2 regions of the Kitasatospora sp. NPDC092039 genome follow, and region 2 is predicted to be linked to the other one. Evidence: predicted binding sites of a transcription regulator. Region 2 holds the regulator's gene; the other holds the start of a gene.

Region 1 (6,117 bases), on a different contig from region 2:
CCTCGAAGGGGCGGGCGTCCAGGTCGACCACGCCGTCGTCGATCTTGGAGAGGTCGAGCAGGTGGGTGACCAGGCGGCCGAGCCGCTCGGTCTGCTCCAGCGCCGCCCCCAGGGTGGCCGGGTTCGGCTGGACCACGCCGTCCACCACGTTCTCCAGCACGGCGCGCAGCGCGGCGATCGGCGTGCGCAGCTCGTGCGAGACGTTGGCGACCAGCTCGCGGCGGTGCCGGTCGGCGGCCTGGAGGTCGGCGGCCATGGCGTTGAAGGCGGCGGCCAGCTCGCCGATCTCGTCGCGCGAGTTCGCCTCGACCCGGCGGCTGTAGTCGCCGGAGGCCATCGCGCGGGCGGCGGCCGTCATCTCGCGCAGCGGGGCGGTCAGCCCGTGCGCGAGGAACTGCATGAAGAGCAGCGAGGCGATCATGGAGAAGACCATGATGATCCGGATCTGGGTCTCGGACCGGATCGCCACGACCACCATCCCGGTGGCCAGGAAGACGGAGACGATCACGAGCAGGGCGAGTTTGCCCTTGATCGAGCGGACCGGGTCGAGCGGCCGGATGTCGGCCCAGACCCGGCGGGCGGCACGGGTGGCCAGGTTCTGCGGCCGCGCGCCGTCGGATTCCCCGTTGCGTTGCTGTGGAAAGGTCATTGTCCCCTGTGGTCCCCGCGTTGTCCCCCCGCGTGGTGGCACGGCGTCGTCCCGGACACGGGCCCCCCGGTGGCCCGTCGCCCGTGCGGAGCCGGGCCCTAGGAGAGCGGAGCCTCCAGCGCGTAGCCGACGCCGTGGACGGTGCGGATCCAGCTGGCACCGATCTTCCGGCGCAGCGCCTTGACGTGGCTGTCCACGGTGCGCGTACCGGAGGCGTCGGTCCAGTCCCAGACCTCGGCCAGCAGCTGCTCGCGGGTGAGCACGGCGCGCGGCTGGGCGGCCAGGCAGGCGAGCAGGTCGAACTCGGTCGGCGTCAGGTGGACGTCGCCCGAGGCCAGCCGGACCCGGCGCTGCACGTGGTCGATCTCCAGCTCGCCGAACCGCAGGCTGCCCAGCGCGGGCGTGCGGGCGGCCTGCTGGGCGCGCTCGACGCGGCGCAGCAGGACGTTGACGCGGGCGGCCAGTTCGCGCATCGAGAACGGCTTGGTCATGTAGTCGTCGGCGCCCACGCCGAGGCCGACCAGCAGGTCCGTCTCGTCGTCGCGGGCGGTCAGCATCAGCACCGGCACCGGGCGCTGGGCCTGGATCCGGCGGCACACCTCCAGGCCGTCGAATCCGGGCAGCATGATGTCGAGGACCACCAGGTCCGGCTGCCAGGTGTGGAATCCGTCGACCGCGCCGGGGCCGTCGTGGGCCACGGCGACCTTGAAGCCCTCGGCGCCCAGCCGGGCGGCGATCGACTCGGCGATCGTGGGCTCGTCCTCCACCACCAGGACTCTGCGCTGGCTGCTCACAGTGCCACCGGTGTTGTGGTTGTCCTGCTGAATTTCTGTCACGGTCACGCCACCGCCCCCAGGGCTGCGGGCCGGCCACCTGTGGGGATGGCGGGCTCCGCTCGTAGTCTTGTTCCGTCGTGGACTGTGCCGGGTCCGCCGTCCCGTCGCGCGATCGGGAGCCGAGGACGGATGGTCGGCCGCCCACTTCTCCCGCGCACTTCGCAGCGTACGGACAGCGGATGCTTTCCGGCAGGTGGACCGGACGTTTCCGGCCCGCGGGCCGGCTTTCGGGCCGCCCTCGGACCCACTGCACGAGTGGGCACGGGCCGATACCTTACCCGGCGAATTTTCACTGCGTAACGGTACGTATGCAGTCCGGTTCGCACCAAGTCGCCGGTCAGAGGCCCTGTCGCGGCCTTGTCGGGGAGAAGGTCTGGACCAATCCGGGGAATCCCGCAGTCCGCTACGGCGACGGTCTTCACGGGCTTTTCCCAGGTGTCTCCCAGAACCTCGACGTACCGTGGCCACGACAACACCCGACCGGGCGGAATCCGCGGCGCGCGCCGGTACGTTGGGCACCTGGCGGGGAGCCGGTGGCTGCGGCGTGGAGCGGAGGCGGCATGGCGGGACGCGGGCGGGGCGCCGACGGGTTCGGGACCGCGGGGGCGCCGTACGGAATGCTCCGCCTCGGGCTGCGCACCGGGGCCCTGGAGTGGCTGCTGGAACGGGTGCCGACGCCCCGCAGGACGCCCTTCACGCTCGGGTACCTGGCTGTCGTGGGAGCCACCACGACCTTCGCGAGGATCGCCGATCCGGAACTCGTCCAGCGCCTGCAGGAGGCCTCCAGCTCGGACGGGCACAACCTGCTCCAGCACCCTTTGCGCGCCCTTGTGCTGAGCGGGTTCTGGGTGGCCGGCGAGGCGTGGATGCCGTACCTGTGGGGATTCGCCCTCACCATCGCCCCGCTGGAGCGCAGGGTCGGTCCGGCCCGGGCGGCGGCGGTGTTCGCGGCCGGGCACGTCGCGGCGACCCTGCTCTCCCAGGGCGTGGTGATCACCGCGGTGGAGACCGGGCGGATGGCGCCCGAGGTGATGGACCACCTGGACATCGGGGTCAGCTACGGCGTGCTCGCCTGCCTGGGCGCGGTGGCCGGGCTGCTCTCCTGGCGCGGGCGGCTGCTCGCGCTGGGCGGTGCCGGGCTGATGATCGCCGAGCAGATCGCCACCGACAAGGACGTGGTCACCGCGGTGGGGCACCCGGCCGCGGTGCTGGCCGGGGTCGCGCTGTGGCGCTGGCTGCGCCGGGCCGAGCGGCGCCCGCCCCGACCGCGTCCGGCTGCCGTGACGGCCTCCGGCGGTGCGCCCGCGCGGGTGTGGACGGCGCGTTGACGGCGTCGCCCGGTCGGGGGTCTCCCCGGTCCGGCGATCGTTCGCTCAGGATTCTTTAAGGCGCGCTTGGTGTGCTTTTAGGACTCTTTTGACGGGGTCGGTCGAGGCGTCCTTCCGACCGATTCCTGTTCGCTCACAGCGAACTGGGCGTCGGGAACATCCGGCGGCCGTCAGGCCTTAGTCAGGTCGACTCAAGTTCACTGACTAGGGAGAGATCATGGCATCGTCGTCCACACCGCTCACCCTGCCCGTGCTGCCGCTCGACGACGAGGTCGTCCTGCCGGGCATGGTGGTCCCGCTGGACCTGAAGGACACCGAGGTGCGCGCCGCGGTCGAGGCCGCCCGGGCCGCCGCCGGCACCGGCAAGCCGCAGGTCCTGCTGGTTCCGCGGGTGGACGGCTCGTACGCGGCGGCCGGCACGCTGGCCACCGTCGAGCAGGTCGGCCGGCTGGCCGACGGCGACCCGGCCGCGCTGGTGCGCGCCGTGCGCCGGGTCCGGATCGGGGTCGGCACCACCGGCCCCGGCGCCGCCCTCTGGGTGGAGACCACGCCGTTCCGGGAGTCCTCGGTGGGCACCCCGGTGGCCGGCCGGGCCGCCGAGCTGGTCAAGGAGTACAAGGCGCTGTCCACCCAGTGGCTGCGCAGGCGCGGCGCCTGGCAGATCGTCGACCGGGTGGCGCAGATCGAGGGCGTCGGCGAGCTCGCCGACAACATCGGCTACGCGCCCTTCGTCACCGCCGAGCAGAAGCTCAAGGTGCTGCTGGAGGCCGACCAGGTCGCCCGACTGGAGTACGCGCTCACCCTGCTGCGCGACCACCTCGCAGAGGAGGAGGTCAACGACACCATCCGCAAGGACGTCGAGGAGGGCGTGGCCAAGCAGCAGAAGGAGTTCCTGCTCCGCCGCCAGCTGGAGGCCGTCCGCAAGGAGCTGGCCGAGCTGAACGGCGAGGCGGCCGACGAGGAGGGCGACTACCGCGCCCGGGTCGAGGCCGCCGACCTCCCCGAGAAGGTGCGCGAGGCCGCGCTCAAGGAGGTCGACAAGCTGGAGCGGGCCTCCGACCAGTCGCCCGAGGGCTCCTGGATCCGCACCTGGCTGGACACCGTCCTGGAGCTGCCCTGGAACGAGCGCACCGAGGACGAGTACGACATCGCCGGCGCCCGCGCGGTGCTGGACGCCGACCACGCCGGGCTCGCCGACGTGAAGGAGCGGATCGTCGAGTACCTGGCCGTCCGCAAGCGCCGGGCCGACCGGGGGCTCGGGCTGGTCGGCGGCCGCCGGGGCGGCGCGGTGCTGGCCCTGGTCGGCCCGCCCGGCGTCGGCAAGACCTCGCTCGGCGAGTCGGTGGCCCGCGCCATGGGCCGGAAGTTCGTCCGGGTCGCGCTCGGCGGCGTCCGGGACGAGGCGGAGATCCGCGGCCACCGGCGCACCTACGTCGGCGCGCTGCCCGGCCGGCTGGTGCGGGCGGTCAAGGAGGCCGGCTCGATGAACCCGGTCGTCCTGCTGGACGAGATCGACAAGGTCGGCTCCGACTACCGGGGGGACCCGGCCGCGGCCCTGCTGGAGGTGCTGGACCCGGCGCAGAACCACACCTTCCGGGACCACTACCTGGAGGTCGAGCTGGACCTCTCCGACGTCGTCTTCCTCGCCACCGCCAACGTGCTGGAGGCCATCCCCGAGCCGCTGCTCGACCGGATGGAGCTGGTCCGGCTGGACGGCTACACCGAGGACGAGAAGGTCGTCATCGCCCGCGACCACCTGCTCCCGCGCCAGCTGGAGAAGGCCGGCCTGGCCGGGGGAGAGGTCACCGTGGACGAACCGGCGCTGCGCAGGCTCGCCGGGGAGTACACCCGGGAGGCGGGCGTGCGCACCCTGGAGCGCTCGATCGCCCGGGTGCTGCGCAAGATCGCCGCACAGGCCGAGCTGGGCGAGCGCGAGCTGCCCGCCGCGGTCGGCGCGGACGACCTGCGCGCCCTGATCGGCCGCCCGCACCACGTGCCGGAATCCGCCCAGGAGCCGGCCGAGCGCCGCACCGCCGTCCCCGGCGTGGCCACCGGCCTCGCGGTGACGGGCGCCGGCGGCGACGTCCTCTACATCGAGGCCTCGCTGGCCGACGCCGAGACCGGCGGCACCGGGCTGACCCTCACCGGGCAGCTGGGCGACGTGATGAAGGAGTCCGCGCACATCGCGCTCTCCTACTTGCGCTCGCGCGGGGCCGAGCTGGAGCTGCCGGTCACCTCGCTGCGCGACCGCGGCGTGCACCTGCACATCCCGGCCGGGGCCATCCCCAAGGACGGGCCGAGCGCCGGCATCACCATGACCACCGCGCTGGCCTCGCTGCTCTCCGGCCGCAAGGTGCGCACCGACGTGGCGATGACCGGCGAGGTGTCGCTGACCGGGCGGGTGCTGCCGATCGGCGGGGTGAAGCAGAAGCTGCTCGCCGCCGACCGGGCCGGGATCACCACGGTGATCATCCCCAGGCGCAACGAGGCCGACCTGGACGACGTCCCGGCCGAGGTCCTGGAGCGGCTCACCGTCCACCCGGTGGCGGACGTGCGGGAGGTGCTGGAGCTGGCGCTGGAGCCGGCCGCGGCCTCGGTGCTGGTGGCCGCCTGACCGCCGGCTCCGACCGGTTGCCCGGGCCGCCCGCGTGGCGGCCCGGGCGATCCGGCGGCGGTCCGCGGCGCCGGTCCCGGGGCCGGGGACGACCCGCGGGGCCACCGGCGGTCCGCAGGGCCGGCGGCACCCCCGCGTGCGAGACTGCGGAGATGCCGTCCCCCACGCAGCGCGCCCTGGCGCGGGTGCCCGACCGGCTGCGCCCCTTCCTGGTGCGGCACCGCCGGCTGGTGAAGTTCCTGCTGGTCGGGACCGGCTGCTTCGTGCTCACCACGGTGGTCGACTTCGAGCTCAAGTTCACCGTGCTGGAGCACAAACCGGTGGTCGCGCTGACCGTCGCCACCGTGATCGGCACCGCCGTCTCGTACGTGCTGAACCGGCACTGGGCCTTCCGGGCCGCCGGGCGGCAGCGCGAGGCGCTGATGTTCGTCCTGGTCAGCGCGGTGGCGATCGGCGTCAACGACGTACCGCTGGTGGTCTCCCGGTACCTGCTGGACCTGCGCGAGCCGTACGTCGGCGCCTTCCAGCAGGAGGTCGCGGACTTCCTCAGCGGGATGGTCGTCGGCACCTTCACGGCGATGCTGTTCCGCTACTGGGCGATGCGGCGGTGGGTCTTCGCCCCGTCCGCCGGAACGGCCCCGGCCGTTCCGGCACCGACGGCGGCGCCCCCGGAAGCCGGTTACGCTGCAC
Region 2 (6,117 bases):
GTCTGCGCGAGGCCGCCGAGAAGGCCAAGATCGAGCTGTCCTCGTCCTCCGAGACCTCGATCAACCTGCCGTACATCACGGCCTCCGCCGAGGGCCCGCTGCACCTGGACGAGAAGCTCACCCGGGCCCAGTTCCAGCAGCTGACCGCCGACCTGCTGGAGCGCTGCAAGGTCCCGTTCCACAACGTCATCAAGGACGCCGGCATCTCGCTCTCCGAGATCGACCACGTCGTCCTGGTCGGTGGCTCGACCCGCATGCCGGCCGTCGCCGAGCTCGTCAAGGAGCTGACCGGCGGCCAGGACGCCAACAAGGGCGTCAACCCGGACGAGGTCGTCGCCATCGGCGCCGCGCTCCAGGCCGGTGTCCTCAAGGGCGAGGTCAAGGACGTCCTGCTGCTCGACGTCACCCCGCTGTCCCTCGGCATCGAGACCAAGGGCGGCATCATGACCAAGCTGATCGAGCGCAACACCACGATCCCGACCAAGCGCTCCGAGATCTTCACCACGGCCGAGGACAACCAGCCGTCCGTGCAGATCCAGGTCTACCAGGGCGAGCGCGAGATCGCCGCGTACAACAAGAAGCTCGGCATGTTCGAGCTGACCGGCCTGCCGCCGGCGCCGCGCGGCCTGCCGCAGATCGAGGTCACCTTCGACATCGACGCCAACGGCATCATGCACGTCGGTGCCAAGGACCTCGGCACCGGCAAGGAGCAGAAGATGACCGTCACCGGCGGCTCCTCGCTGCCGAAGGACGAGGTCGACCGCATGCGCCGCGAGGCCGAGCAGTACGCCGAGGACGACCACAAGCGCCGCGAGGCCGTGGAGACGCGCAACTCCGCCGAGCAGCTCGTCTACTCGACCGAGAAGTTCATCGCCGACAACGCCGACAAGCTGCCGGGCGACGTCAAGACCGAGGTCGAGACCGCCGTCGGCGAGCTCAAGGAGGCCCTGAAGGGCGAGGACATCGCGAAGATCCGCGAGGCCTCGGAGAAGGTCTCCACCACCGCGCAGAAGCTCGGCCAGGCGCTGTACGCCAACGCCGACGCCCCCGCCGGTGCCGCCGCCGGTGACTCCGCCCAGGCCAAGGACGACGACGTCGTCGACGCCGAGATCGTGGACGACGAGAAGCCCAAGGGCGGTGCGGCATGACGGACAAGCCGCAGGGCGGCAAGCCCGGCGACGACTCCGCCGCCGACGAGGTGATCAAGGCCGCCGAGGAGGCCGCCGCGGCCGGCGCCGGGGAGTCCGGTTCGGACGACCTCGCCGCCGCCAAGCGGGAGCTCGCCGAGCGCACCGGCGACCTCCAGCGCCTCCAGGCCGAGTACCAGAACTACCGCAAGCGGGTCGAGCGCGACCGGCTGACCGTCCGCGAGATCGCCGTCTCCAACATCCTGGAGTCGCTGATCCCGGTCCTGGACGACATCGGCCGCGCCCGCGAGCACGGCGAGGTCACGGGCGGCTTCAAGTCCGTCGCCGAGTCGCTGGAGACGGTCGTCGCCAAGCTGGGCCTGCAGCAGTTCGGCAAGGAGGGCGAGCCCTTCGACCCGACCATGCACGAGGCGCTGATGCACAGCTACTCCTCGGACGTCACCGAGGACACCTGTGTGCAGGTCCTCCAGCCCGGCTACCGCATCGGCGAGCGGATCATCCGCCCGGCGATGGTGGCCGTCGCGGAGCCCCAGCCCGGCAGCCAGGCGTCCTCGGGCGCCGAGGCGAAGCCCGCCGACACGGACAAGTCCGACGGTGGCTCGGACAGCTGACAACCTGTGACAGCTGACAACCAGTGCAGTCGTACGCCGGCCAGTACGGCGGCCGGCTCCGCAGCGCGTTGTCAACCGCCGTTTCTTCACCGGCGGTTGACAACGCAGTGACGATGGACATCGGGAGGTGGCGGAAGCCGTGAGCGAGCGCAGCGGGCGAACCATCGGGGGACGCGTGTACCGCTCAGCGGCTGCCGAGCGCAGCGAGGTGGACGCATGAGCGGCAAGGACTACGTGGAGAAGGACTACTACAAGGTCCTCGGCGTGCCCAAGGACGCCACCGCCACCGAGATCAAGAAGACCTACCGGAAGCTCGCGCGCGAGTTCCACCCCGACGCCAACAAGGGCGACGCCAAGGCCGAGGAGCGGTTCAAGGACATCTCCGAGGCGTACGACGTCCTCTCCGACGAGAAGCGCCGCAAGGAGTACGACGAGGCCCGCAGCCTCTTCGCCAACGGCGGCTTCCGGGCCGGCGGCCCCGGCGGCACCGGCAGCTACAGCTTCGACTTCGGCGACCTCTTCAGCGGCAGCCAGGGCGGCGGGCAGGGCGGCGGCCTCGGCGACGTCTTCGGCGGCCTGTTCAACCGCGGCGGCACCCGGCAGGCCCAGCCCCGGCGCGGTGCCGACGTCGAGACCGAGGTGACGCTCTCCTTCGAGGAGGCGGTGGACGGCGCGACCGTCCCGCTGCGGATGACCAGCCAGGCCCCCTGCCGCGGCTGCAACGGCACCGGTGCCAAGTCCGGCACCACCCCGCGGGTCTGTCCGACCTGCGTCGGTGCCGGCACCGTCAGCCGTGGCCAGGGCGCCTTCGCGCTCTCCGAGCCGTGCAAGGACTGCCGCGGCCGGGGCATGATCGTCGACGACCCGTGCCCCGACTGCCACGGCAGCGGCCGCGCCAGCTCGGCCCGCACCATGCAGGTCCGGATCCCGGCCGGCGTCCAGGCCGACCAGCGCATCCGGCTCAAGGGCAAGGGCGCCCAGGGCGAGCGCGGCGGGCAGCCCGGCGACCTCTACGTCACCGTGCACGTCGACCCGCACCCGGTCTTCGGGCGCAAGGGGGACAACCTCACCGTCACCGTCCCCGTGGCCTTCCCCGAGGCGGCGCTCGGCGCCACCATCGAGGTGCCGACCCTGAACGGCCCGGCCGTGAAGCTCAAGCTGCCCCCGGGCAGCGCCAACGGCCTCACCATGCGCGCCCGCGGCAAGGGCGCCACCCGCAAGGACGGCACCCGCGGCGACCTCCTCGTCACCGTCGAGGTCGTGGTGCCCCAGCACGTCACCGGTGACGCGCTGAACGCCCTGGAGCAGTACCGCGAGGCCACCGCCTCCGACGATCCGCGCGCCGCCCTGTTCCGGGCGGCGAAGGGAGCGTGACGACCAGATGTCCCCGATGAACCCGATCGACCCCGAGACCCCGATCGGTCCCGGCCTCGGTGAGGGCCTGCCCGGCGCCGGCCCCCGTCGCGCCCGCCGGGCCGCCGCGGGCCCGCCGCCGTACGTCCTCACCGAGGACACCCCGGTGTACGTCATCTCCGTGGCCGCCGAACTGTCCGGCCTGCACCCGCAGACCCTGCGCCAGTACGACCGCCTCGGCCTGGTCTGCCCCGACCGCACCGCCGGCCGCGGCCGCCGCTACTCGGCGCGCGACATCCAGCAGCTGCGCGAGGTCCAGCGGCTCTCCCAGGACGAGGGCATCAACCTCGCGGGCATCAAGCGGATCATCGAGCTGGAGAACCAGGTCACCGCCCTCCAGTCCCGCGTCGCGGAACTGGTCGACTCCCTGGAGGGCGCCGCCGCCGCGCTCCAGCAGCGCGAGGCCGCCGTCCACGCCTCCTACCGCCGCGACCTCGTCCCGTACCAGCCCCCCACCCCGCAGTCCAGCGCCCTCGTCGTCTGGCGTCCCAGGCGCTGACCGTCGTACGCACCCGAGCCGCCGGCCCCTCCTCCCGGGGGGGGTGCCGGCGGCTGCCGTGTGGTGAGAGAGTGCTCTGCCGGGCCCGCACCGTCGATCCGCGGGCGGCAGGGCACCCGGTTCACGCCGCCTAGGATTCTTGCCACGGAAGACGCCAGTCGCGTTGACTACTTCCCGGTCAACACTAGGAGCCGAGATGAGTGGGCGAGAGCACGCGGGAGCTGCATCCAGCGGATCGCGCGTCCTGTCCGAGGGCGCCCGAAAGCTCTATCTGCAGGCCGTGAACGAGAACGGTCGTCTCACCAAGAGCGCGTGCCCGGCCGCCGGCTCCCCCGCCCTCGAAGAATTGTTGAAGCTGGGACTTCTCATACCCGACAGCGACGAACCGGGCGAACTGCTCGCCGTCGATCCGACGCAGCTCGCCCACAGTCTGAGTTCGACCTGGCAGCGGCAGGCCCTCGAGCTGCTTTCGAAAGCGGTGACGCTACCCGCCGATCTCAGCGAACTCGCCGAGGCATTTCACGCGCCGGACACCACGGGCGGCGCCATCGAATACATCCACGGGAAAGCGCGAATTAATCAGAGACTTCAGCAGTCGGCCGCGGCGGGAGTAACGGAGGGGCTGGCCATGCAGCCCGGCGGCCCTCGGCCGGCGGAAATGCTCACGTCATTCCTGGCGCGCGACCTGGAGATTCTCCGGCACGGCGCGTCCATGCGGACCATCTACAACGCGAGCACCCGCTACCACCAGCCGACCCGGGACTACGTCGCGAAGCTGACCGAGGCGGGGTGGCAGTTCCGCACCCTGGACGAGCCGTACGCCCGGCTGATCATCGTGGACCGCAAGCTCGCCGTGATCCCGGTGGTGGACGACGACCTGGCCGCGTTCATCCACGACCCGGCCATCGTCAACTTCCTCATCGAGGAGGTGTTCGAGCGCAGCTGGAACCGGGCCCTGGAATTCGACGGGGACCGGTCCGTCCCGCAACAGGTGGTGTCCAGACTGCGCCAGACGATAATCGACCTGATGCTCGCCGGAACGAACCACCGGGTCATCGCGCGTCGGCTCGGAATCAGTGAGCGAACCCTCGCCCGCCACATCGCGGAACTACGGGAGGAGTACCACGTCGACTCCCTCTTCCAGCTGGGCTACGCGCTCGGCCGGTCGGCGAGACCGGACCTGGGCTGAGGGCAGCGGTCGAAACCCCGCCCCGCCCGGCGCGACAGGTTCACCCCTACTGTCCGCTTCGTCCCGACCGGGCGTCCGGCGGGATTCAGCCCCAGTGGAGATCGTCCGCGACAGCCTCCACCGCGCGGGTGGTACCAGCGGACTGCCCGCTGTCGGAGGAAACGGACACTCCGGTCACCACCGCTATACCGATGAGGATCGGAAGCGCAGCCTTGCAGACGAGTCGACGCACAGACACGGACCCACCCTCCCACTCTCTGACACTGTGGACTGAATCAATAGCACTAGCGTCCACATGATGCCGTACGTTCCGCGAGAGTGCCATCCCCCCTCACCTCGACCGGAGCGTCATCTCTCTGCCAGGCATCCAGATGACAGGGCGGGACGCTGGACGCGGCCGCGTGCGCTGATAGACGATCAATTCGCTCCCAATGGTCCAGCACGGATAGCGAACTTGCCGCTGTACCGTCAAATATCCTGCCAGATCTCTTCAGTCCTCGGACTGGAAAACCACCGTCCTCAGCGCCCGCCGGCACCACTTCGCAACCCGGTCGGCCTTTCCCCGGAGTCGACATGACCGAGCCCTACCTGCGTCACCACGACAGCCAGGCCCCTGAGGGTCGGCGTGCACGTGTGTTCCTGGCCGCCCCGCTGATGCGACTGACCGGGCCGGCCGACAGTGTGGTGACGCTCGCCAGCCGGACGCGGTTGACGACGCTCCGCACGACCCTGCTCCGCAGCGGTGCCGCCGTGTACAGCGCGCACCACAGCGACGCCTGGACCATCTCCGGCCGCGCTCCGGAGCCCCGCGTCCCCTCCGACTTCCGCGCCCTGCAGTCCGCGGACCTCGTGTTCGCCTACGTCGGGGCCCCGCTCTCGGCCGGTGTGAGCCTGGAGCTCGGCTGGGCGTCGGCGCTGCGCAAGCCGATCGTCCTCCTCGTCGACGAGGCCATCACCCACAACCCGCTGATCGCCACCATCGAGCAGGTCGCCCCCGTCCTGCCGCTGGTCTTCGACGACACCTGGTCGCAGGAGGCGCTCAACCACACGGTCGAGACAGCCCTGGACTGGGCCGGCATGGCGCTCTCCCTGCGCGAGGGCTTCTGGACCGCCCCCGGCGAGCAGTTCAACGTCCCCCGGCAGCAGCCCCCGGTCCCCGGCTACTGGCCGACCGGCGCCGCCACCGGCTGAGCCGCGGCCACCCACCGGACTCCCCCGCCCGGCCTCCCCCCGCCCGGCCTCCCCCCGCCCGGGCTC

What was found. The regulator HspR, encoded in region 2, represses chaperone genes until heat shock. The targets are predictions, from matches to a motif close to TTGAGNNNNNNNNNCTCAA.
Region 1: a site for HspR is predicted at 2,990-3,008, ahead of lon (endopeptidase La). Genes of this name have one in related genera too.

The regions. Positions count from the first base shown of each region.
Region 1 covers NZ_JBIVSD010000008.1:148,261-154,377, forward strand. Annotated here, with positions in the region: gene ACIQI7_RS18030 (sensor histidine kinase) at 1-649, opposite strand, end outside; gene ACIQI7_RS18035 (response regulator transcription factor) at 748-1,485, opposite strand; gene ACIQI7_RS18040 (rhomboid-like protein) at 2,046-2,813, shown strand; gene lon (endopeptidase La) at 3,031-5,427, shown strand; gene ACIQI7_RS18050 (GtrA family protein) at 5,580-6,117, shown strand, end outside.
Region 2 covers NZ_JBIVSD010000003.1:208,197-214,313, forward strand. Annotated here, with positions in the region: gene dnaK (molecular chaperone DnaK) at 1-1,148, shown strand, start outside; gene grpE (nucleotide exchange factor GrpE) at 1,145-1,759, shown strand; gene dnaJ (molecular chaperone DnaJ) at 1,976-3,133, shown strand; gene ACIQI7_RS07245 (heat shock protein transcriptional repressor HspR) at 3,141-3,671, shown strand; gene ACIQI7_RS07250 (hypothetical protein) at 3,868-4,860, shown strand; gene ACIQI7_RS07255 (hypothetical protein) at 5,434-6,051, shown strand.